DNA from 3 places in the Variovorax sp. AB1(2024) genome. Region 2 is predicted to be linked to each of the others. Evidence: predicted binding sites of a transcription regulator. Region 2 holds the regulator's gene; each other region holds the start of a gene.
The links. Region 2 encodes LexA, which represses DNA repair genes until DNA is damaged. Its sites were predicted from a motif close to ACTGTATNNNNATACAGT; they were not measured.
Positions count from the first base shown of each region.

Region 1: a site for LexA is predicted at 2,808-2,825, ahead of recA (recombinase RecA). Genes of this name have one in related genera too.
Region 3: a site for LexA is predicted at 4,726-4,743, ahead of WIX39_RS21920 (DNA topoisomerase IV subunit B). Genes of this name have one in related genera too.

Region 1 is NZ_JBBHKP020000001.1:755,723-763,228, forward strand. It holds gene WIX39_RS03690 (mandelate racemase/muconate lactonizing enzyme family protein) at 1-704, shown strand, start outside; gene WIX39_RS03695 (SRPBCC family protein) at 714-1,148, opposite strand; gene recX (recombination regulator RecX) at 1,129-1,590, opposite strand; gene recA (recombinase RecA) at 1,639-2,745, opposite strand; gene WIX39_RS03710 (MarR family winged helix-turn-helix transcriptional regulator) at 2,890-3,375, shown strand; gene WIX39_RS03715 (response regulator transcription factor) at 3,448-4,122, shown strand; gene WIX39_RS03720 (sensor histidine kinase) at 4,160-5,602, shown strand; gene WIX39_RS03725 (sporulation protein) at 5,612-5,860, opposite strand; gene WIX39_RS03730 (biotin--[acetyl-CoA-carboxylase] ligase) at 5,874-6,686, opposite strand; gene WIX39_RS03735 (SET domain-containing protein) at 6,689-7,312, opposite strand; gene WIX39_RS03740 (DNA topoisomerase III) at 7,492-7,506, shown strand, end outside.
Region 2 is NZ_JBBHKP020000001.1:3,451,895-3,459,400, forward strand. It holds gene WIX39_RS16120 (D-2-hydroxyacid dehydrogenase family protein) at 1-613, opposite strand, end outside; gene WIX39_RS16125 (hypothetical protein) at 704-1,066, opposite strand; gene lexA (transcriptional repressor LexA) at 1,196-1,879, opposite strand; gene WIX39_RS16135 (asparaginase) at 1,953-2,915, shown strand; gene adk (adenylate kinase) at 2,950-3,606, opposite strand; gene kdsB (3-deoxy-manno-octulosonate cytidylyltransferase) at 3,745-4,518, opposite strand; gene WIX39_RS16150 (Trm112 family protein) at 4,515-4,697, opposite strand; gene lpxK (tetraacyldisaccharide 4'-kinase) at 4,678-5,703, opposite strand; gene WIX39_RS16160 (ExbD/TolR family protein) at 5,704-6,129, opposite strand; gene WIX39_RS16165 (MotA/TolQ/ExbB proton channel family protein) at 6,149-6,781, opposite strand; gene xseA (exodeoxyribonuclease VII large subunit) at 7,095-7,506, shown strand, end outside.
Region 3 is NZ_JBBHKP020000001.1:4,713,407-4,720,912, reverse strand. It holds gene WIX39_RS21950 (MBL fold metallo-hydrolase) at 1-437, opposite strand, end outside; gene bamC (outer membrane protein assembly factor BamC) at 443-1,534, opposite strand; gene dapA (4-hydroxy-tetrahydrodipicolinate synthase) at 1,677-2,567, opposite strand; gene WIX39_RS21935 (class I SAM-dependent methyltransferase) at 2,646-3,215, opposite strand; gene WIX39_RS21930 (hypothetical protein) at 3,235-3,375, opposite strand; gene WIX39_RS21925 (MFS transporter) at 3,394-4,617, opposite strand; gene WIX39_RS21920 (DNA topoisomerase IV subunit B) at 4,776-6,773, shown strand; gene WIX39_RS21915 (hypothetical protein) at 6,804-7,262, shown strand; gene WIX39_RS21910 (lytic transglycosylase domain-containing protein) at 7,282-7,506, shown strand, end outside.

The DNA.
Region 1 (7,506 bases), 2.7 Mb from region 2:
ACACCACCGAAGGCGGCTGGCTTCACATCGAGCCCTCGCAGCTGGTGGAGCAGACACTGGCCGCCAGGGCCGACGGCTTCCTGGGCGCGAAGATCAAGGTCGGCAAGCCGCACGTGGCGCAGGACATCGCGCGCCTGTCGGCCGTGCGCGAAGCGGTCGGCGCGGATTTCGAGCTGATGGTGGATGCCAACCAGAGCTTCACCGTGGCCGAGGCCATCCGCCGTGCGCGCCAGTACGCGCCGCTCGACCTCGCGTGGTTCGAGGAGCCGATGCCGGCCGAGCATGTGCGCGCGCATGCGCAGCTGCTGGCCAGCACATCGGTGCCGATCGCGGTGGGCGAGTCGATGTACCACCCGTCGCAGTTCGCCGAATACATCCAGCAGGGCGCCTGCTCCATCGTTCAGGCCGACGTGGCGCGGGTGGGCGGCATCACGCCGTGGCTGAAGATCGCGCACCTCGCGGAGGCGCACAACATCGCGATGTGCCCGCACTTCCTGATGGAGCTGCACGTGAGCCTGTGCGCCGCCGTGCCGAATGCGCGCTGGGTCGAATACATCCCGCAGCTCGACGACCTGACGACAAGCCGCCTGCGCATCGAGGACGGGCATGCGGTGGCGCCGGAAACGCCCGGGCTGGGCATCGAGTGGGATGCCGACCAGCTGAAGGCGCGGCGCAAGTTCACGCCGCTGGTGCTGCGCGGCTGAGCCGGCCGGTCAGTCGGCTTCGATAAGGCTGCGCAGCGACTGCAGGTCGCGCGCGATCCAGCCGGCGTCGCGCTCGAAGGCCGCGTCGTCCATGTGCGGCTGTCGCAACAGCGTGAACTGCAGCTCGCAGGCGTCGGACCCGACGCCGATCACGCGAAAAGGCAGGTAGACCTCGGGCACGCCTTCGGGCGCGACCCAGTGGTCGAGCACGCCGAAGTCGTTGCACGGCGCGAAGCGCATGCGGGCGTCGCCGCGCTCGGGCGTGCGCACGATCCAGTGGTCGCCGTGCGGCACCAGCGCGCTCTTCGAAAGGCCGCTGGCCCAGTCGGGCAGGCGCTTCGGATCGGCCGCCAGCACATAGGCGCGGCGCCATTCGCAGGCCACGCGCTGCGTGATGACGCGGGACTGGACGGCAGCACTGCCTTCATTCGTCGTCGATTTCATCGAAGTCGCTCCTGAGTACCTTGGACACGACGGCGCCCGAGAAACCGCGCGCCATCAGGAATCGCATCTGCTTGGCCCGTTCCTTCGCGTCGGCGGGCGCGGCGTCGAAGCGGCGGCGCCAGAGGGCGGTGGCGCGCTCCACCTCGGTTTCCTGCAGGCCGGCCACCGCTTCGGCGATGGCCTCGGGCGCAATGCCCTTGGCCTGCAGTTCCTGCTTCACCCGCAGCGCGCCGGAGCGGGCCGCGCGCTGGTTGAGCACCGAGGCCACCACGCGCGGCTCGCTGATGAAGTCCTTGGCGGCCAGCTCGTCGAGCGCCTTGGCCAGCGTGCCGGGCTCTTCTTCATGCTTGGCGAGCTTGCGCTCCAGCTCCAGGCGCGAATGCTCGCGCTGGCTCAGCAGGCGCAGTGCGCGGCCTTTGAGGGACGGGGCGTCGAATGCCATGCGGGAACCGCTCGCGCGGCCCGGCAGGGGACCGCGCTCGGGGGCTTGTTACTCGCCCTTGTCCGCCTTCTCGGCCTTGGCGGCCTTCTGCGGCTTCTCGGGCGTGGAGCCGGCATCGGCGGCCAGCAGCGGAATGCCCAGCGACTCGCGCACCTTGTTCTCGATCTCGCGCGACAGCTCGGGGTTCTCGCGCAGGAACTCGCGCGCGTTGTCGCGGCCCTGGCCGATCTTCTCGCCGTTGTAGGCATACCAGGCGCCCGACTTGTCGACGATCTTGGCGGTCACGCCCATGTCGATGATCTCGCCTTCGCGGCTGATGCCTTCGCCGAACAGGATGTCGAACTCCGCCGTCTTGAACGGGGGCGAGACCTTGTTCTTCACCACCTTCACCTTGGTTTCGTTGCCGATGGCCTCGTCGCCCTTCTTGATGGTGCCGATGCGGCGGATGTCCAGGCGCACCGAGGCGTAGAACTTCAGCGCATTGCCGCCGGTGGTGGTTTCGGGCGAACCGAACATCACGCCGATCTTCATGCGGATCTGGTTGATGAAGATGACCATGCAGTTGGTCTTCTTGATGGTGGCGGTGAGCTTGCGCAGCGCCTGGCTCATCAGGCGGGCCTGCAGGCCGGGCAGCGAGTCGCCCATTTCGCCTTCGATTTCGGCCTTGGGCGTGAGCGCGGCGACCGAGTCGACCACGATCAGGTCGACGGCGCCCGAGCGCACCAGCGAATCGACGATTTCGAGGGCCTGCTCGCCGGTGTCGGGCTGGCTGATCAGCAGGTCGGACAGGTTGACGCCGAGCTTCTGGGCGTATTGCACGTCGAGGGCGTGTTCTGCGTCGACGAAGGCGCAGGTGCCGGCCTGCTTCTGCATGGCGGCGATGACCTGCAGCGTGAGCGTGGTCTTGCCCGAGGATTCAGGGCCGTAGATTTCGATGACGCGGCCGCGCGGCAGGCCGCCGACGCCCAGCGCGATGTCCAGGCCCAGCGAACCGGTGGAGACCACCTGGATGTCTTCCAGCGCCTCGCCTTCGCCGAGCCGCATGATCGTGCCCTTGCCGAACTGCTTTTCGATCTGGGCCAGCGCGGCTTGCAGCGCCTTGGCTTTTTCACTGTTGGCGACCGAGATGCTTGCGCCCTTGACGACTGCGTCCATGTGGAAACTCCTTGAATATCAACGGTTTGTGTCTGGTTTCACCCATCTGCTTTTAACCACAGGCTGGATGCTTGAACAGTAGTGTAGGGGCTGATGCCGCTGCGTAAACCTGTTTTTTGGTCAGTTTGCTTTACCATTTGGCGCATGAGCGAAACCGCCTTTCCGACCGATCCCGACGCCTGGCGGCAGACCCACCTGGGCCGTCTGCTGGGCCACGCCATGCGCCGTTTCGACGAGCGCGTGCTGGAGCTGATGGCGCACGACGTCGACGTGCCGCTGGCGTTGTCGAACCTCGCGGCGCGCGCGCAGGTGAGCGCGGCGCACATCCACATCACCCGGCACCTGGCGCGCGAGGGCTCGCGCCTCACCGAGCTGGCCGAGCGCGCCGGCATGACCAAGCAGGCGATGGGCGCCCTGGTGGACCAATGCGAGGCCTGGGGCCTGGTCACGCGCGGCCCCGATCCGCTCGACGCGCGGGCCCGGCGCGTGCTGTTCACGGCCGACGGGCTGGCCTGGCTCGACGCCTTCCACGGCGCGGTGACGCAGGCCGAGCGCGAGTTCCGCAGCAGCGTGGGCGACGACATCGCCACCGTGGTAACCATCGGACTGGAAGCCTATACAGCGGGCTAGACTTCGAGGCAGAGACAAACGTCGACGGCGCCGCCGGGCGCCCGACACCCAAACAGGCCGGAGGTGGCGCATATGCGGATTCTGATTGCCGAAGACGACCAAGTGCTGGCCGATGCCCTGCTGCGCAGCCTGCGCACCTCGGGCGCGGCGGTCGACCACGTGGCCAACGGCTCGCAGGCCGACACCGCGCTCATGACCCATGACGAATTCGACCTGCTGATCCTCGACCTCGGGCTGCCCAGCCTGCACGGCATCGAGATCCTGAAGCGCCTGCGCGCGCGCGGCTCGCAGCTGCCGGTGCTCGTGCTCACGGCGGCCGACAGCGTGGAAGAGCGCGTCAAGGGCCTGGACAACGGCGCCGACGACTACATGGCCAAGCCCTTCAGCCTGCAGGAACTCGAGGCCCGCGTGCGCGCCCTCACGCGCCGCGGCATGGGCACCACCAGCAACGCGATCCGCCACGGCCCGCTGGTGTACGACCAGGCCGGCCGCGTGGCCACCATCGACGGCAAGATGATCGAGCTGTCGGCGCGCGAACTCGGCCTGCTCGAAGTGCTGCTGCAGCGCGCCGGCCGGCTGGTGAGCAAGGACCAGCTGGTCGACCGCCTCTGCGAATGGGGCGAGGAGGTGAGCCTCAACGCGATCGAGGTGTACATCCACCGGCTGCGCAAGAAGATCGAGAAGGGCCCGGTGCGCATCGCCACGGTGCGCGGGCTGGGCTACTGCCTCGAGAAGATCCAGAACTGATGCCCCTTTTCATGCGCGAAGCCTGGGAGCGAGCCCGGTGAAGCTGTTCCAGCGCGCGCAGCGCTCGCTGTTCGGCGAGATCCTCGACTGGATGCTCACGCCGCTGCTGCTGCTGGTGCCGGTGAGCATCGGCGTCACCTGGCTGGTGGCGCAGGGCATCGCCAACGCGCCCTTCGACCGCGCGCTCGAGCACAACGTGAAGGCGCTGGCCGAGCTGGTGACGGTGAAGGAAGGGCACACGCAGTTCGTGCTCTCGCAGTCGGCGCGCGAGATCCTGCGGGCCGACGATGCAGGCCACGTCTACTACCAGCTGCTCGACGGCCACGGCACGCTGCTGAGCGGCGAGCGCGACATTCCCCAGCCCGGCCTCGACGAGCCGCTGCCGCCCAACCAGGTGTTCCTGCACAACAGCGACGTGCACGGCCAGCCGGTTCGCGTGGCCTCGATGTGGCTGGCCAGCGGCAGCGACGACGTGCCGCCCTCGCTGCTGCAGCTGGCCGAGACGCGCGAGAAGCAGTCGGTGCTGGCGGCCGAGATCATCAAGGGCGTGCTGCTGCCGCAGTTCGCGATCCTGCCGCTGGCGGTGCTGCTGATCTGGCTGGCGCTGGTGCGCGGCATCAAGCCGCTGTCGGTGGTGGAGGCGCGCATCCGCGAACGGCGCCCCGGAGACCTGAGCCCGCTGGACGAATCGTCGGTGCCGCTCGAAGTGGTGCCGCTGGTGTCTTCGGTGAACGAGCTGCTGGACAAGCTCAACGATTCCATCGGCACGCAGAAGCGCTTCCTGGCCGACGCGGCGCACCAGCTCAAGACGCCGCTGGCGGGCCTGCGCATGCAGGCCGACCTGGCGCAGCGCGAAGGCGCCAACGCCGACGAGCTGAAGCAGTCGCTCAAGCAGATCGGCCGCGCCAGCAAGCGCGCCACGCACACGGTGAACCAGCTGCTGTCGCTGGCGCGCGCCGAAGGCAACAGCGCCAACGTGCACCACCAGCCCTGCGACCTGGCGCGGCTCACCATCGAGGTGGTGCGCGAGGCGGTGCCGCGGGCCATCGAGAAGCGCATCGACCTGGGCTACGACGGCGCCGAGGCGGGCGCGCCCGGCGTGATGTTCGACGGCAACCAGACGCTGCTGAAGGAGCTGGTGCGCAACCTCGTCGACAACGCGCTGAACTACACGCCATCGACGCCGGAGCGCCCGGGCCTGATCACCGTGCGCGTGCTGGCAGACCCCTTCGGCCACGTGCTGCTGCTGCAGGTGGAGGACAACGGCCCCGGCATCGCCGAGGCCGACCGCGAGCTGGTGTTCGAGCCTTTCTACCGCGTGCTCGGCAACGAGGCCGACGGCTCGGGGCTGGGGCTGCCGATCGTGCGCGAGATCGCGAACCAGCACCGCGCGCAGGTAAGGCTGGAGGATGCGCATCCCGGCAAGCATCCGCCGGGGGCGCTCTTCACGGTGCGCTTCGAGGCCGAGGCGCCCGTTTGAGCCTGATGGTCAGGGGGAGGGCGCGGGCGCGGCAGCTGCGGGGGCCGGGGTCGGAGCCGGAGCCGGAGCCGGCCCGGCAGGCTTCGCGTCGTTGCGGATCTGCAGCCACTCCGGCCGGATCTGCCGCGCGAGACGCTGCGGCTCGCGCTCGTTGAGCCCCGCCGGCGCCAGGCCGAAGCCGGCGAGATCGCCGCGCGCCCACAGGAAGTAGCCGGCGTTGGCCAGCAGCAATACGACGAGCAGGAGACGCAGCTTCATGCGGATCGGCCGGTCAGAACGCCATGCCGCGAGGGCGCACGCTCACTTCGTCGCTCGATATGAGCTGCAGCCCGGCGTCGGTGCGCACCTGCAGTTCGCCGCCCCAGGCCACGCCTTCGCACAGGCCGGTGGTGCCGTCGCTGAGCGCCACTTCACGGCCGCGCAGCACGTCGCGCGCGGCAAAGCGTTCGGCGAAAGGCGCGAAGCCGCGCGCCTCGAAATCCAGCACGGCCTGCACGAGGGGCGGGGCCAGCTCGCCCAGCACCTCGGGCGCGCTGGCATCGGGGCGCCACTGGCGCAGCCAGGCCGGCGGGGTGCGCATGCCGTCGGCATCGCGCGCGCCGATGTTCACGCCGATGCCGATCACAAGGTAGCGCGACGCATCGGGCCGGCCGCTGGACGGCAGTGCGGTCTCGATGAGGATGCCGACCAGCTTGCTGTCGTTGACCCACACGTCGTTGGGCCACTTGAGGCCGACCTTGTGTGCGCCGGAGGGGTCGAGGCTCTCGGCCACGCTGACACCCACGGCCAGCGACAGGCCGGACCAGTCGGCGGGCGCCAGCGGCAGGCCCAGCGAGAACAGCAGGGAGGCCGGGGCTTCCTGCCGCGGCGCGCTCTGCCAGGGCCGGCCCAGCCGGCCGCGCCCTGCCGTCTGGTGCTCGGCCACGAGCAGCACGGGCTCGACACGTCCGGCGCGCGCACGGCGCATCAGTTCGGTGTTGGTGGAATCGATCTCGGCCACGGCCTCGACGGTGAAACCGGGCAGCAGCGGGGCGACCGCCGCGGCGATCCGGTCTTCGAACCAGTCGGCGGTGGTGCTGCCCATGTTCAGTCCTTCCCGGACTTGTCCTTCCTGGCGGATTTTTTCTTTTCAGCCTTCTTTTCGGCCTTCTTGGCTTCTTTCTTTTCGGCCTCTTTTTTCTCGGCCTTCTTCTTCTCGGCTTTCTTTTTGTCTTTCTTCTTCTTTTTCTTTTCTTCGTCCTCATCCTTGGGCGTCAGCAGCGTGCCGCGGCACTGCTCGGAGCCGCACCAGCAAGGGAATTCGGACAGAAGCTTCGGCGTGTACGGCTCGTCGATGATCAGGCCGTAGTCGTAGTTGAGCTCTTCGCCTGCGGCGATGTTGCGCAGCGCCTTGATATAAACGCGCCCATCGACCTCGTCCGCCTCGCAGTTCGGTTCGCACGAGTGGTTGATCCAGCGCGCGTCGTTGCCCTTGACGTTGCCGTCGATCACACGCCCGTCGTCGATGTGGAAGTAGAAGGTGTGGTTGGGCTGGGCCGGGTCGTGCGGATGGCGGCGCAGCGCTTCCTTCCAGCTGATGATCTCGCCCTTGTATTCGATCAGCGTTTCGCCTTCGGCCAGGTCCTGCACCGCGAACACGCCGTTGCCGTGGACATCGGAGCGCCGCATCTGGATTCGGCGACCGGCGGAAAGTGGGGTTTTGGAAGGCATCGCCGAAGTCTGTTAGTTTGAATATGCACACATGCGCGTGTGCGCGTGCGCACGCGGGAAGCCGCAGATTGTATGTGGCCCCCACGCTCCCGCACTGCGTGTCGTCGCTGCCCCCGAGGGGGCCGCAGGCCGCCTTGAGGCGGCTCGGCGGCGGCCTGAGAACTTTTTAGGAATTGTTGATGAAGACCTTGGTA
Region 2 (7,506 bases):
CCTGGCGGTTCTGCGCCACCTGGAAGCCGTCGGAGCGGGCCTTGGCGCAGCTGGCTTCACGCCCCCAGATCACGACCTGCATGCCGAAGGCCTGCCCGTAGCGCGCGACCAGCTGGCCGATGCGGCCGTAGCCCCAGATGCAGAGCGTCTTGCCCTTAAGCACCGAGCCCAGCCCGAAATTGGGTGGCATCGAGGCCGACTTGAGGCCCGACTGCTGCCACGCCCCGTGCTTGAGGTTGCTGATGTATTGCGGCAGCCGGCGCATGGCGGCCATGATGAGCGCCCAGGTGAGCTCGGCAGGTGCCTGGGGGGAGCCAGAGCCTTCCGCCACGGCGATGCCGCGCTCGGTGCAGGCCGCCACGTCGATGTGGCCCGCGACGCGACCCGTTTGCGAAATGAGCTTGAGCTTGGGCAGCTTCTCGATGAGCTGCCGGGAGATCTGTGTGCGCTCGCGAATCAGCACGATCACGTCGGCGTCCTTGAGGCGAACCGAGAGTTGCCCGATGCCCTTGACCGTGTTGGTGTAGACCTTGGCTGCGTACGCGTCCAGCTTGGTGGCGCAGCGCAGTTTGCGCACGGCGTCCTGATAGTCGTCGAGGATCACAATATTCATGGCGTGCCATTGTGCCTCGCAGCATTGGGATGTCGCACCCCCGAACGTTTGGATACCCACTGCCGACGGGCTCTCCCAGGGGGCCGCGCCTCAGTGCAGGCGTGTGGAGCGGGGCGCGGTGACCATGGCTTCGGCCGCTTCGAGGGCCGCCAGACGGTCGAGCTCCGCGCACACGTCGTCCATGCGGCCGGAGATCACGACACGGTTGCTGCGCTGCTGGCCCTTTCCGTCGACCACGCGCACCACGCGCAACGGGCGCGCCGGCGCGGTGGCTGCAGCCGCCGGTGGCGTCGCGCCGCAAGAGGGTCGCACCGCGACATAGCGCAGGCCGGCGGAACTCTCGCTGTGGTCGAGCGGGGCGTGGCGATGAGGGCGGCGTGCCGGAATCAAACGGTTGGCGAGCGATTGCAGCGGCATCCAGAAATCAGCGATGGCGAGGAGGGCGATTCCCATGTGAACTCCAAAAAAGTATGAGGTTGAACACAGGCAGGATTTCTTGAATCGGCCGCGACAGGGTGATGGCGACTTCGCGCCATACGCCCGCCACCTGTCGCGGCCGGGTGAGTGCTGCTGCCAGCAGGCCTACATCAGCATGGTGTTGCGGATGAGGCCCACGGCGAGGCCTTCGATCTCAAAGGGCTCGCCGGGCTGGACGATGATGGTCGGGTAGTCGGGGTTCTCGGCGTGCAGCTCGATGACCTGCTTGTTGCGCTTCAGGCGCTTGACGGTGACCTCGTCGCCCAGGCGCGCCACCACGATCTGGCCGTTGCGCGCTTCCTTGGTGGCCTGCACGGCGAGCAGGTCGCCGTCCATGATGCCGGCATCGCGCATGGACATGCCGCGCACCTTGAGCAGGTAGTCGGGCTGGCGCTGGAACAGTGTGTTCTCGACGTAGTAGGTCTGGTCGACGTGCTCTTGCGCCAGGATGGGCGAGCCCGCGGCGACCCGGCCGATGAGCGGCAGCGCCAGTTGCGCCATGCCGGGCAGCGAGAGCGAGAACTGGCCGCCTTCGCGGTGACGCGTTTCGTTCAGCGAGCGCAGGGCGTCGCCCTTGAGGCGGATGCCGCGCGAGGTGCCGCTGACGAGTTCGATGACACCTTTGCGGGCCAATGCCTGCAGGTGCTCTTCGGCCGCGTTGGCCGACTTGAACCCGAGTTCATTGGCGATTTCGGCGCGCGTGGGTGGCGCGCCGGTTCGGGCGATGGCGCTCTGGATCAAGTCCAGGATCTGCTGCTGGCGGGCTGTAAGCTTCACGGCGAACTGCATATGTGGTTCCTTGCGGCACTGGCTAGATATCCAGTACCTGTATTTTTAACCAGTTTTAAAAAGTTGACAAGACATGCCCGATTTCCCCTCGCCTGAACTGCGCCGCGTGGTCGTGCTGGGCACCGGCGGCACCATTGCCGGCAAGGCCGCCAGCAGCGGCGACAACATCGGCTACACGGCCGGGCAGGTAGGCGTAGCGGACCTTCTGGGCGGCATCGAGGCGCCCCAGGGCGTGACGCTGGTGGCGGAGCAGGTCGCGCAACTGGACAGCAAGGACATGTCCTTCGAGACCTGGCAAAAGCTCGCGCAGCGCTGCGCGCACTGGCTGGCCGAGCCCGACGTGGCGGGCGTGGTGGTTACGCACGGCACCGACACGCTGGAGGAGACGGCCTTCTTCCTGCATTCCGTACTGGCGTGCGCGAAGCCTGTGGTGCTGACCTGCGCCATGCGCCCGGCGAGCGCGCTGTCGCCCGATGGTCCGCAGAACGTGCGCGATGCCATCGGCGTGGCTCTGGCAGCGGGTGCGAGGGGTGTGACCGTGGTGTGCGCCGGCGCGATCCACAGTGGCGCCGACGTGCAGAAAGTCCACACCTACAGACTCGATGCCTTCGCATCAGGCGATGCAGGCGTGGTTGGCTATGTGGAAGAAGGTGAAGTGCGCCGCGTGAGGGCGTGGCCCGAGGGCGGGGCGCTGCCGGCTTCGAAGATCTTCGAGGCGGCCGCCGTCCAGTGGCCTCGCGTGGAGATCGTCATGAGCCATGCCGGCGCGAGCGGTGCGGTCGTCGAGGCGCTGCTGCAGCCCGGCAACGCCGAACCGGTCCGTGGACTGGTGCTGGCCGCCACCGGCAACGGCACGCTGCATCACGCGCTCGAAGCGGCTGCGCTGAAGGCGCAGGAGGCGGGCGTGGCGGTGGTTCGCGCGACGCGCTGCATGAACGGGCGCATCCTGCCGAAAGCCGATGACCGCCTGCGGGACGCGGGCACGCTCACGCCGGTGAAGGCGCGCATCGCGCTGATGCTCGAGTTGCTCGGGTGAGGTGGTGGCCGCCCTGACGGAGGGCGGCCGGCAATCAGCTGCTCAGCGCTGCGAGTGCGCGCTGGGTGATTTCATCGACCGTGCCCACGCCCTTGATGGCGCGGTACTTCGGCGCGGCGGCCGGGTCGGTCTTGGCCCAGGCCGAGTAGTAGTCGACCAGCGGACGCGTCTGCTGGCTGTACACGTCGAGCCGCTTGCGCACGGTTTCTTCCTTGTCGTCCTCGCGCTGGATCAGGTCTTCGCCGGTGACGTCGTCCTTGCCTTCCACCTTGGGCGGGTTGAACTTGACGTGGTAGGTGCGGCCCGAAGCCGGATGCGAGCGGCGGCCGCTCATGCGCTCGATGATGTCGCCGAAGGGCACGTCGATCTCGAGCACGTAGTCGAGCTTGACGCCCGCCGCCTTCATGGCGTCGGCTTGCGGAATGGTGCGGGGGAAGCCGTCGAACAGGAAGCCGCTGGCGCAATCGGCCTGGGCGATGCGTTCCTTCACGAGATTGATGATCAGGTCGTCGCTGACCAGTGCACCCGCATCCATGACGGCCTTGGCCTGCAGCCCGAGCGGCGTGCCGGCCTTGACGGCGGCGCGCAGCATGTCGCCGGTCGAGATTTGGGGGATGCTGTACTTCTGGCAAATGAAGGCCGCTTGCGTGCCTTTGCCCGCCCCGGGCGCGCCCAGCAAAATTAGTCTCATGGTGTCCTCGGACGGTTCTTAGATTTTGTGTCGCGCCAGGCGTCGGCTTCAGGGGCTTTGGGCAGGGCGGAGTTGCTTCGAGGATAGCACGCGTGCTCCCCGGGATTTGTCGCTGCCCCGACAGGCACGTCGAGCTCCTCAGGCCGTCGGGCCGGCGGCGAAGACCGCGCGCACGCGCGCCAGGTCTTCGGGCGTGTCGATGCCCGGGCCGGGCGCCACGTGGCTCACGTGGACGGCGATGCGGTGTCCGTGCCACAGCGCCCGCAACTGCTCGAGCGCCTCGGTCGCCTCGACGGGCGAAGGCGGCAGCGACGGAAACTTGCGCACGAAGCCTGCGCGGTAGCCGTAGATGCCGATGTGGCGCAGGGGGGCTGGCGTGGGCAGCACCGTGGGCGCGGCGCCGTTGGCGGAACCGTCGCGCCACCAGGGGATGGGCGCACGGCTGAAGTACATGGCGTTGCCCTGTGCATCGAGCACGGCCTTCACCACGTTCGGATTCATGAAGTCGGCCGGCGAATCGATCTCGTGGGCCGCGGTGCTCATGGCGGCCTCCGCATGGGTGGCCAGCGTGGAGGCCACGGCATCGATCAGCGCCGGGTCGATCAGGGGCTCGTCGCCCTGCACGTTGACGACGATGTCGTCGCCATCGAGGCCGAGCTGCTCGCAGGCCTCGGCCAGCCGGTCGGTGCCGCTGGGGTGGTCCTGGCGGGTCAGGATCGCATCGACGCCGTGCGCCTTGCAGGCATCGATGATCGAGACGTCGTCGCCGGCCACCACCACGCGCACGGCACCGGACTCGCTGGCGCGCCGGGCCACGCGCACCACCATCGGCACGCCGGCGATGTCGGCCAGGGGCTTGTTGGGGAGCCTTGTCGACGCCAGGCGCGCCGGCACCAGGACCGTGAAGCTCACAGCCCGAGCTCTTCGTCGGAAAGCGTGCGTGCCTCGTTTTCCAGCAGCACGGGAATGCCGTCGCGCACCGGGTAGGCCAGGCGCGCGCTGCGCGAGCAGAGCTCCTGCTTTTCGGGGTTCCAGGTCAACGGACCCTTGGTGACGGGGCAGACGAGCAGTTCAAGCAGCTTGGTATCCATCGAGCGATGATAGCTTTGCGTCGAGCGCGGTGAAGAATTCCGGAGCGGGTGCGAAGAGCAGTGGCACCGCCAGTGCGTCGGGTGCCTTTTGCCACAGCTTGATCGCGTCTTTTTCGGTGCAGACGAGAGGGCCGCCAGCACCGGCCGGGTGTTGCCAGGCGTCGAAGTCGTAGTGGTCGGGCAGCGCGATGGTTTCGGCGAGCGTGAGGCCGCGGCCCCGGAGCATGGCGAAGAAGGCCTCCGGGCGCGCGATGGCCGCGAGCGCGGTCACCGGTTTGCCTGCCAGCGTGCTCAACGGCACGCGCTGCCCCTCGCTCGTGAGGGCGTAGTCCGCAAGGCGCCGCGTGGCGGTGTAGCCGCCTGCGAATGCGGGGTGTTCGCCGCTGTGCAGCACCAGGTCGCAGCGGCGTGGCCACGCCTCGCGCAGCGGGCCCGCCGGCAGGCGCCAGCCGTTGCCGATGCCGCGGTCGTCGAACACGCAGATCTCGATGTCGCGGCCGAGCGCCAGGTGTTGCAGCCCGTCGTCGCTGACGATGACTTGTGTGCCGGGATGCCGCTCCAGCAGCGCAAGGGCCGCCTCGATGCGCCTGCGCGCGACGAACACGGGGGCCTTCGTGGCGTGGTGAATCAGGGCGGGCTCGTCGCCGACGTCGCGGGGATCGCTGTCGGCCGTCGCTTCACGGCAGTCGTCGGTGCGCCGGCCGTAGCCACGGGACACCACGCCCACCTGGATGCCGCGCGCACGCAGATGGCGCACCACCGCCATCACCACGGGCGTCTTGCCGGCGCCGCCCGCGATCACGTTGCCGACGACGATCACCGGCACGGGCACGCGCTCCGACCTAAGCCACCCGAGCCGATAGAGCCATCCCCGAACGGCGAAGAGAGCTGCATAGAGCAGCGATAGCGGCCGCAGCAGGCAGGCCAGCAGGCCGCGGCGCAGCCACGCTTCCTGCAGTCGCGAGGCGGCGGGCGCCTGCGTGCTGCTGCGGCCTTCGGACGGCACTCAGCGCCCGGCTTGCGCCGTCGACTGGGCTGCGAAGGTGATCTGCATCAGGCCGGCGCGGCGTGCTGCCTCCATCACCGTGACGACGGCCTGGTGCGGGCTGGTCGCGTCGGCGCTGATGATCACCACGCTGTCCTTGCCGCCGGTGGCCGCGGCGGCGAGCGCGGCGGCCACGGCATCGACATTGCGGTCGGCCAGGGGCGTCTTGTTGATCGAATAGCGGCCGTCGGCCGACACCGCCACGATCACTTCCTTCGGATAGTCGCGCTGCGCGTCGACGTCCGCGGTCGGCAGCCGAAGCTGCATTTCGGTGAACTTGCTGTATGTGGTCGACAGCATCAGGAAGATCAGGATCACCAAGAGCACGTCGATGAACGGAATCAGGTTGATCTCCGGCTCGTCGCGCGCACCGTGGCGGAACTGCATGCGGCCTCGGGTCATGGCGTCACTTGCGCAGGGCGTTCAGATGGCGGGCGAAGCGCTCGCCCGACAACTCGAGGTTCAGCAGGTATTCGTCGACCCGGCTGCGGAAATAGCGCCAGAAAATGAGCGTCGGAATCGCCACGATCAGGCCGAACGCCGTGTTGTACAGCGCGATCGAGATGCCGTGCGCCAGTTGCGCCGGGTTGCCCGAGCCGACGGCGCCGCTGCCGGGCGACTGCGAGCCGAAGATCTCGATCATGCCGATCACCGTGCCCAGCAGGCCCAGCAGCGGGGCGGCGGAAGCGATGGTGGCCAGTGCCGGCAGGTAGCGCTCCAGCTTGTGCGCCACGGTGCGGCCGGAGGCCTCCATGGCGGCGCGCAGGTCGTCTTCGGTGCAGCGGGGGTTGGCGTTCAGCGCGCGCAGGCCGGCGGCGAGCACCTGGCCGAGCATCGAGTTGCGTTCGAGCTTGGTCACCACGTCGGGGCCGGGAATGGCTCCCTGAGACACCGTGATGGTTTCGTCGAGCAGCTTCGGCGGCAGTACCCTCACGGTCTTCAGACTCGTGAAACGTTCTATAACCAGCGCGAGCGCAATGACCGAACAAGCGAGCAATGGCCAGATCGGCCAACCCGCGGCAACTATGATGGAAAACAAGTAAATCCTCCGGCCCGTAGACTGCAAATGCGCGGCGATTATCCACTGAGCCCACCATCGGCACGCGCCTTGTTTTGGTGTCGGCAAGGACGCACAGATTCTGTGGATAACTTTGTGACTAACCTGCTGCGCAACGTGTCCGAACCCGCATGGAATGGGCTTTTCGCTAGAACGACTGAATTTTGAGCAGCACTTTTTTCAATGAAATCAATGGCTTGCACGGAAAACCGTGCACCTGTCCCGCATTGGGGGCTGGCGCTAGGGGGCGGGCCGCGCGTTGTGGAAGAGTGGCATCTGGCCGAGCGTGCACTTCGTGAGCTTGCGTGACATGAATTCCGCGCCAGGGCCGCGCGTCTGGGCTGTCGGCGCGTTGTGCCATGCGGTTGCCGAAGCGCTCGACGCGCGTTTCAACCCGGTGACGGTGCGCGGCGAAATCTCGGGTTTTTCCCGCGCCTCAAGTGGACATTGTTACTTCGCCCTCAAGGACGAATCGGGCCAACTGCGCTGTGCGATGTTTCGTCGCGCTGCCGGCCTGCTCGATTTTTCGCCCCGCGACGGCGACCAGGTCGAGGTGCGCGGCCGGCTCGCTGTGTACGAGCCGCGTGGCGATCTGCAACTCGTCGTGGAGAGCTTGCGGCGCGCGGGGCAGGGTGCCCTGTTCGAGCAGTTCATGCAGCGCAAGGCGCGTCTGGAGGCCGAGGGACTGTTCGATCCGGCGCGCAAGC
Region 3 (7,506 bases), 1.3 Mb from region 2:
AGATCGGTCAGCACGCCGAGCGTGCGATTGCCGTCGGTGCAGCGCAGCTGCAGCGGCTCGCGCGCATCGTGGGGAACCGTGAAAGGCTGCACGCCGATGTCGCCGACCGTGAACTCGGCGTCGTCGCGCGCGATGTTCAGCAGGCCCTCGAAATCGCGCCCGCCGGTGGCGAGCCACGTGCCTTCGCTCATCCACACGGGAATGCGGTTGCGCCGCGAGAGCGAATGGGCGCAGCCGATGTGGTCGCCGTGCTCGTGCGTGACGAAGACTGCATGGATGTCGCTGGCGGCAAGGCCTGCGCGGGCCAGCCGCAGGTCGAGCTGCTTGAGGCCGAAGCCACAGTCGACCAACATGCGGGAGGTGCGGCCGCCGCTGGTCGCTTCGACCAGCGCGGCGTTGCCCGTGCTGCCGCTGCCGAGACTTCGGAAGCGGAGCATGCGGGTTACTTCAGGTCGTCGGCGATGACCTTGACGATGCGGTCGGCGTTGGCCGACGTTTCAGGCGCGCCGGCTTCGTTCATCACGACGACCGTGCTGCTCTCGCCCTGGCTCTTGACCGAGATGCGGAACTTCAGGGGTGCCTCGGCCTTGCTCGAGCCGCTGAACAGCTTGCCGAAGAAGCCGGGTTCCTTCTTGTCGGGGTTCGGCGGCACGTAGCGCACGAAGTACACGCCGGCGCTGCGGTCGCGGTCTTCCACGGTGAAGCCGGTGCGGTCGAGCGCCAGGCCGACACGGCGCCATGCGCGGTCGAAGCCTTCGCTGATCTGCACGGCCGGCTGGTTGCCGATCTTGGTGATGGTGGCGGTGCGTGCCGGCGCCGTGGTGGCGGCCAGGATCTTCGACTGTTCCTGCGACACGCCGAGCTTGACCATCAGGCGGCGCAGGAATTCGGTCTCGAGCTCGGGATCGCTGGGGCGGGGCTGCCACACGGTCTGGTCCTGGCGGGAGTTGTTGTAGACCTCCTGCATGCCGCGGTGGCTGATGAAGATCTCGGTGCCGTTGGGCGTGCGTTCCAGGCGGGTGCGGAAGCGGTCGAGTTCGCCGGTCGAGTAGACCGAGTCGACCAGCTTGCCCAGCGTGCCGCGGATGATGTCCTGCGGCAGCTTGGCGCGGTTCTCGGCCCAGTCGGTTTCCATGATGCCCAGGTTGCGCTGGTCGGTGGTCAGCAGGAAGCCGCTTTCCTGCCAGAAGTCGCGAACCGGCTCCCAGAGCTGGTCGGGCGTGCGGTTGACGACGATCCAGCGCTGCGTGCCCGAGCGTTCCATCTTGACGTCGCCGATGTTGCTCACCGCGGTGGGCACGCCCGGGGCGTTGGCAATGCCGGCCTGGTAGGCGTTGGCGGTCACGGCGCCGCCGGGAATGGCGTAGCGGTTGTCGCGCGAGAGTTGGGAGAGGTCGGGAGGGACTTCGAGCGTCGGGGCCTTGCCGGCGCTCTTGTAGTCGATCTTGTCGCTCTCGAGGACGGAGCAGGCGGCGAGGCTGGCGACCAGGGTGGCCAGCAATGCATATCGCGAAATTTGCGAAAGGTTCTTCAACGTCGTCTTCCTTGTTGGAATGGTTCGGTCTATCTGTGGGCCGCAATGCCCGCCATCTCAGAGCATGGTTCGGGCAAAAGGTTGCTTAACCTTGTTGCAGCCAGGGAAAAAGCAGATCGCAGGTCTGGAATGGTTTGGGGGCTCAGTTCTTGAGCAGGCCGGTGGCACGCAGCGCGCCTTCGACCGCCGGACGGCTGGCTTCGCCCAGTTCGGTGAGCGGCAGCCGCAGCGCGCCGCCGCACAGGCCGAGCCTGGCCATGGCCCACTTGAGCGGGATCGGGTTGGGCTCGACGAACAGGTTGCGGTGCAGCGGCATCAGTTCGAACTGGATCTGCATGGCGCGCTTGACGTCGCCCGCCAGCGCGGCGACGCACAGCTCGTGCATCTTGCGCGGCGCGATGTTGGCCGTGACGCTGATGTTGCCCTGGCCGCCGCACAGCATGAGCGCGACCGCGGTCGGGTCGTCGCCGGAGTAGACGGCGAAGTTCTTGGGCACGTCGCGGATGAGCCACTGGGCCCGCTCGATGTTGCCCGTGGCTTCCTTGATGCCGATGATGCCGGGCACCTGCGCCAGGCGCAGCACGGTGTCGTGCGCCATATCGGCCACCGTGCGGCCGGGCACGTTGTAGAGCACGATGGGCAGGTCGCCCACGGCCTCGGCGATGGCCTTGAAGTGTTGGTACTGGCCCTCTTGCGTGGGCTTGTTGTAGTACGGCACGACCTGGAGCTGGGAGTCGGCGCCCACGCCCTTGGCGAACTTGGCGAGCTCGATGGCTTCCTTGGTGGAGTTGGCGCCGCAGCCTGCCATCACGGGGACGCGGCCCTTGGCCTGTTCGACCGAGACGCGGATGATTTCGCAGTGCTCTTCGACATCGACCGTCGGCGATTCGCCGGTGGTGCCGACCACGCCGAGGCAGTCAGTGCCTTCGTCGATGTGCCAGTCAATGAGCCGCCGCAGGGCGGGGTAATCGACACTGCCGTCGTCGTGCATCGGCGTGACGAGCGCGACGATGCTGCCTGTCAGTTGCTCCAAGGGGAATCTCTTTGTCGGTGGACGAAAGCGCCGATTCTACTTACTCCGGCGCCGCCGGAAACACGCCCCCCGGCCCCCTCAGTTTCCCTTAAGGGCGTGGCGGGGCGGCTGGCCGGGGGCGTTTCCGGCCTCCCGCACGGCGGCGATGCGCTGGACGAAGCGGGCCGGCTCGGGCTCGAAACCGTCTTCATAGGCCACCACGCGCAGGCCGGTGCAGGCGGCGAGCAGCTCGCCCGGCTGCAGCAGGAAGTCGGGCCGCGAGGGCTTGCCCACGGTCTCGTTGCCCGCCGCGAAGGTCTCGTAGAGCAGCACGCCGCCAGGCGCCACCGCGGCCACGATGTCGGCCATGCGCGGCCGCCAGAGGTAGTGCGTGACGACCACCGCGCCGAAGGCTTGGCCGGCAAACGGCCATGGCCCGGATTCGATGTCGGCCTCGACAACGCGGCCAAAGGCGCCGGCCGCCGCCACGGCTTCGGGCGAGCGGTCGACGCCCGTCACGGCGTGGCCGCGCCCGGCGAACCAGCGCACGTGCCGCCCGGATCCGCAGGCCACGTCGAGCACGCTGGCGCGGGGCGCGAGCAGGTGCGACCAGTGGACGATCCATTCGGAAGGCGCGCCCGAGCCGTGCGCAGTGGCTGCATCTTTCATGGCGGATCAAGAAACGGGGTCAGAAACAGGACCAGATCTGGTCCACCAGCGTCACCAGGAACTCCGGATGCACGTACATGGCGAACACGCCGCCCAGCACCACCAGCGCGGCGGCGAGCCAGCCGGCGTGCACGATGTGGTGGCGCATCCGTGGTGTCATGGCGCTCTTTATACGCAATCAGCCCGCCGCGCCCAACGGCCGGGGCGCCCGGGCGATGGCGCTTTCCTTCACCGGCAGGTTGATCAGCGCCGCGAACACGCCCAGCGCAATGGCGATGTACCAGACGATGTCGTAGCTGCCCGTGGTGTCGTACAGGTAGCCGCCCAGCCATACGCCCAGGAAAGAGCCGACCTGGTGGCTCAGGAACACGAAGCCGCTGAGCATCGACAGGTGCGCCACCCCGAAGATGCCCGCCACGATGGCGTTGGTCGCGGGCACGGTGGAAAGCCACAGGAAGCCCATGGCCGCCGAGAACACATACACGCTCATCGGTGAAATGGGCGCCAGCAGGAACAGCGCGATCGACACCGCCCGCGCGAAATAGATCGCCGCCAGGATCTTGCGCTTGGCCAGCGTCTGGCCCAGCAGGCCGACCGTGTAGGTGCCGAACACGTTGAACAGCCCGATCAGCGCCAGCGCATAGCCGGCCACGTCGGCCGGCAGGCTCTTGTCGCGCAGGTAGGTCGGCATGTGGATGCCGATGAACGCCAGCTGGAAGCCGCAGACGAAATACCCCGCCATCAGCAGCCCGAAGCTGGGGTAGCGGAAGGCTTCGCCCACGGCCTGCAGCACCGACTGGTCGCGGTGGCCGGCCAGGGCTTCGGTCCTGGGCTCGCGCAGGCCGAAGGCCAGGGGGACGATGACCAGAACCAGCACCGCCACCACGGCCAGCGCCGTCTGCCAGCCCAGGTGGCCGATCAGCCAGCCTTCGACGGGCGCCATCAGGAACTGCCCGAACGAGCCGGCTGCCGCCGCCACGCCCATGGCCCAGGAGCGCCGCTCGGCCGGGATCTGCCGGCCGATCACGCCGTAGATCACCGCGTAGGTCGAGCCCGCCTGCGCGGCGCCGATCAGCACGCCGGCGCTCAGTGTGAACAGCAGCGGCGTCGGCGAATGCGCCATGCCGAACAGCCCCAGCGCATAGAACACCGAGCCGCCGATCAGCACCCGGAACGCGCCGAAGCGGTCGGCCAGCATGCCCGCGAACACGCCGAAGATGCCCCACGACAGGTTCTGCACGGCAAGCGCGAACGAGAAGGTCTGTCGGCTCCAGTCCTGCGCCTGCGTGATGGGCTGCAGCCACAGGCCGAAGCCGTGGCGGATGCCCATGGAGAGCGTGACGATCATCGCCCCGCAGAAGAGGACTTGCTTGATCGAAAGAGTGCGGACTGGCGTTTGCATGATGGCGTCGAATGTAGCGACATGGCTGCTTCGGCAGGCGGCCCGGCGGCCAAAGCCATTGATGATTTATAGGCGTCGTTTCAATGCGCGCCGGGCATCAAAGCGCCTCCTGTATGGGTATCCAGTTGTTTGGCGGCGACTGACTACAATCCGCCCCCATGGCGACTCCCCCCAAGACTCCCCCCAATTCTTCGTCCGCGTCCTCCGGCTACTCGGAAGGCTCCATCCGCGTGCTCAAGGGCCTGGAGCCCGTCAAGCAGCGCCCGGGCATGTACACCCGCACCGACAACCCGCTGCACATCATTCAGGAAGTGATCGACAACGCCGCCGACGAGGCGCTCGCGGGCTACGGCAAGAAGATCAAGGTCACGCTGCATGCCGACGGCTCGGTCAGCATCGAGGACGACGGCCGCGGCATTCCCTTCGGCCTGCACCCCGAGGAAAAAGCGCCCGTGGTCGAGCTGGTCTACACCCGGCTGCATGCCGGCGGCAAGTTCGACAAGGGCTCGGGCGGCGCCTACAGCTTCTCGGGCGGCCTGCACGGCGTGGGCGTGTCGGTGACCAACGCGCTGTCGAAGCGGCTCGAGGTGTCGACCCACCGCGAGGGCTCGGTGGCGAAGCTGGCCTTCAGCGGCGGCGACGTGATCGAGCAACTCGAGGTGCGCAAGCTCGAGGCCGGCGAGCGCAAGCAGGGCACCACGGTGCGCGCATGGCCCGACGCCAAGTACTTCGAGACCTCCGCGCTGCCCATGGGCGAACTCACGCACCTGCTGCGCAGCAAGGCCGTGCTGATGCCCGGCGTGAGCGTCACGCTCACGAACGAAAAGACCAAGGAAAGCCAGCAGTGGCTCTACAAGGGCGGCCTGAGCGACTACCTGATGCAGACGCTCAACGGCGACCCCGTCATTCCGCTGTTCGAAGGCGGAGGCCATGCCGACAAGAACGCCGACAACTTCGCCGAAGGCGAGGGCGCCGACTGGTGCGTGGCCTTCACCGAAGACGGCCAGCCGGTGCGCGAGAGCTACGTCAACCTGATTCCCACCAGCGCCGGCGGCACGCATGAAAGCGGCCTGCGCGACGGCCTGTTCACCGCGGTGAAGGGCTTCATCGAACTGCACTCGCTGCTGCCCAAGGGCGTGAAGCTCCTGCCCGAAGACGTGTTCGCGCGTGCTTCTTACGTGCTCAGCGCCAAGGTGCTCGACCCGCAGTTCCAGGGCCAGATCAAGGAGCGCCTGAACTCGCGCGACGCGGTGCGCCTGGTGTCGAGCTTCGTGCGGCCCGCGCTCGAACTGTGGCTCAACCAGCACGTCGACTACGGCAAGAAGCTGGCCGAGCTGGCCATCAAGGCCGCGCAGACGCGCCAGCGCGCCGGCCAGAAGGTCGAGAAGCGCAAGGGTTCCGGCGTGGCCGTGCTGCCCGGCAAGCTGACCGACTGCGAGAGCAAGGACATCAGCCACAACGAGGTCTTCCTGGTCGAGGGCGACTCCGCCGGCGGCAGCGCCAAGATGGGCCGCGACAAGGAAAGCCAGGCCATCCTGCCGCTGCGCGGCAAGGTGCTCAACACCTGGGAAGTGGAGCGCGACCGCCTCTTCGCCAACACCGAAATCCACGACATCTCGGTGGCCGTTGGCGTCGACCCCCACGGCCCCAACGACACGCCCGACATGAGCGGCCTGCGCTACGGAAAGATCTGCATCCTGAGCGATGCCGACGTGGACGGCTCGCACATCCAGGTGCTGCTGCTCACGCTGTTCTTCCGCCATTTCCCCAAGCTCATCGAAGCCGGCCACGTGTATGTCGCAAAACCGCCATTGTTCCGGGTGGATGCCCCCGCGCGCGGCAAGAAGCCGGCCTCCAAGGTCTACGCGCTGGACGAGGGCGAACTGACCGCCACGCTCGACAAACTGCGCAAGGACGGCGTGCGCGAAGGCGCCTGGAGCATCAGCCGCTTCAAGGGCCTGGGCGAAATGAGCGCGGAACAATTGTGGGAAACCACGCTCAATCCAGACACCCGCCGCCTGATGCAGGTCCAATTGGGCCGTTTCGACTTCACGTCCACCCAGGGCGAGATCACCAAGCTGATGGGCAAGGGCGAAGCGGCGGCGCGGCGCGAGCTCATGGAACTGCGCGCCGACGACGTCGATATCGACGTCTGATTCCGACCGGAATATTCCTCAAGACAGGGCATGGACAGTCACAAGATCATTTGTGGTTCGCTGGCAGGGGCTTGCGCTTCTGGCGCAATCCTGATGCTGGTGCGCGCCTATCCGGAGGTCACGCCGCCAGACCTGTTCTTTGCCGGCCTCGTCCTGTTGCTGGCGTTCCTATTCGTCTGGATGGGGTGGTGGGATGACGCGGTCAATGACAACGCCGAGCCCAGCCGAATCGAACGGATCGCCGCTGCCACGTGGCTCTGGACGCGCCGTATCCTTTGCTGGAGCGCCGCGCTGGTCTTCTTGGGCCTGGCCGTGTCGATGATCTTCACCGGCGTCGAACTCGAACACGTGCCCGTCTTTTTCCTCGTGCTTGCGCTGGGTGGCATGTCGCTCTGGGTCGGACTGAAGGGCGGCGGCCACGCACAAAGCATGGGCGACGACGCTGCGGTCCATGCCGAGCGCCGCAAGCGCTACGGCTGGCGGCTGTGACGACCAGGACCGCATCGCAATGAAACGCTGGTTCCGCCCCTTCATGCTTTGTGCAGCCCTGGTGCTGTCGCAGCAGGGCGCGCACGCCGCCGACATCTACGGCTACATCGACAGCAAGGGCGTCGCGCACTTCGCCTCCGAAAAAATCGACGAGCGCTACCAGATCTTCTTTCGCGGCGGCCAGAGCTTCGACACGACCAAAGGCATTTCTCCGCTCGGGCGCGGTGCGCGCGGCATCGACGGC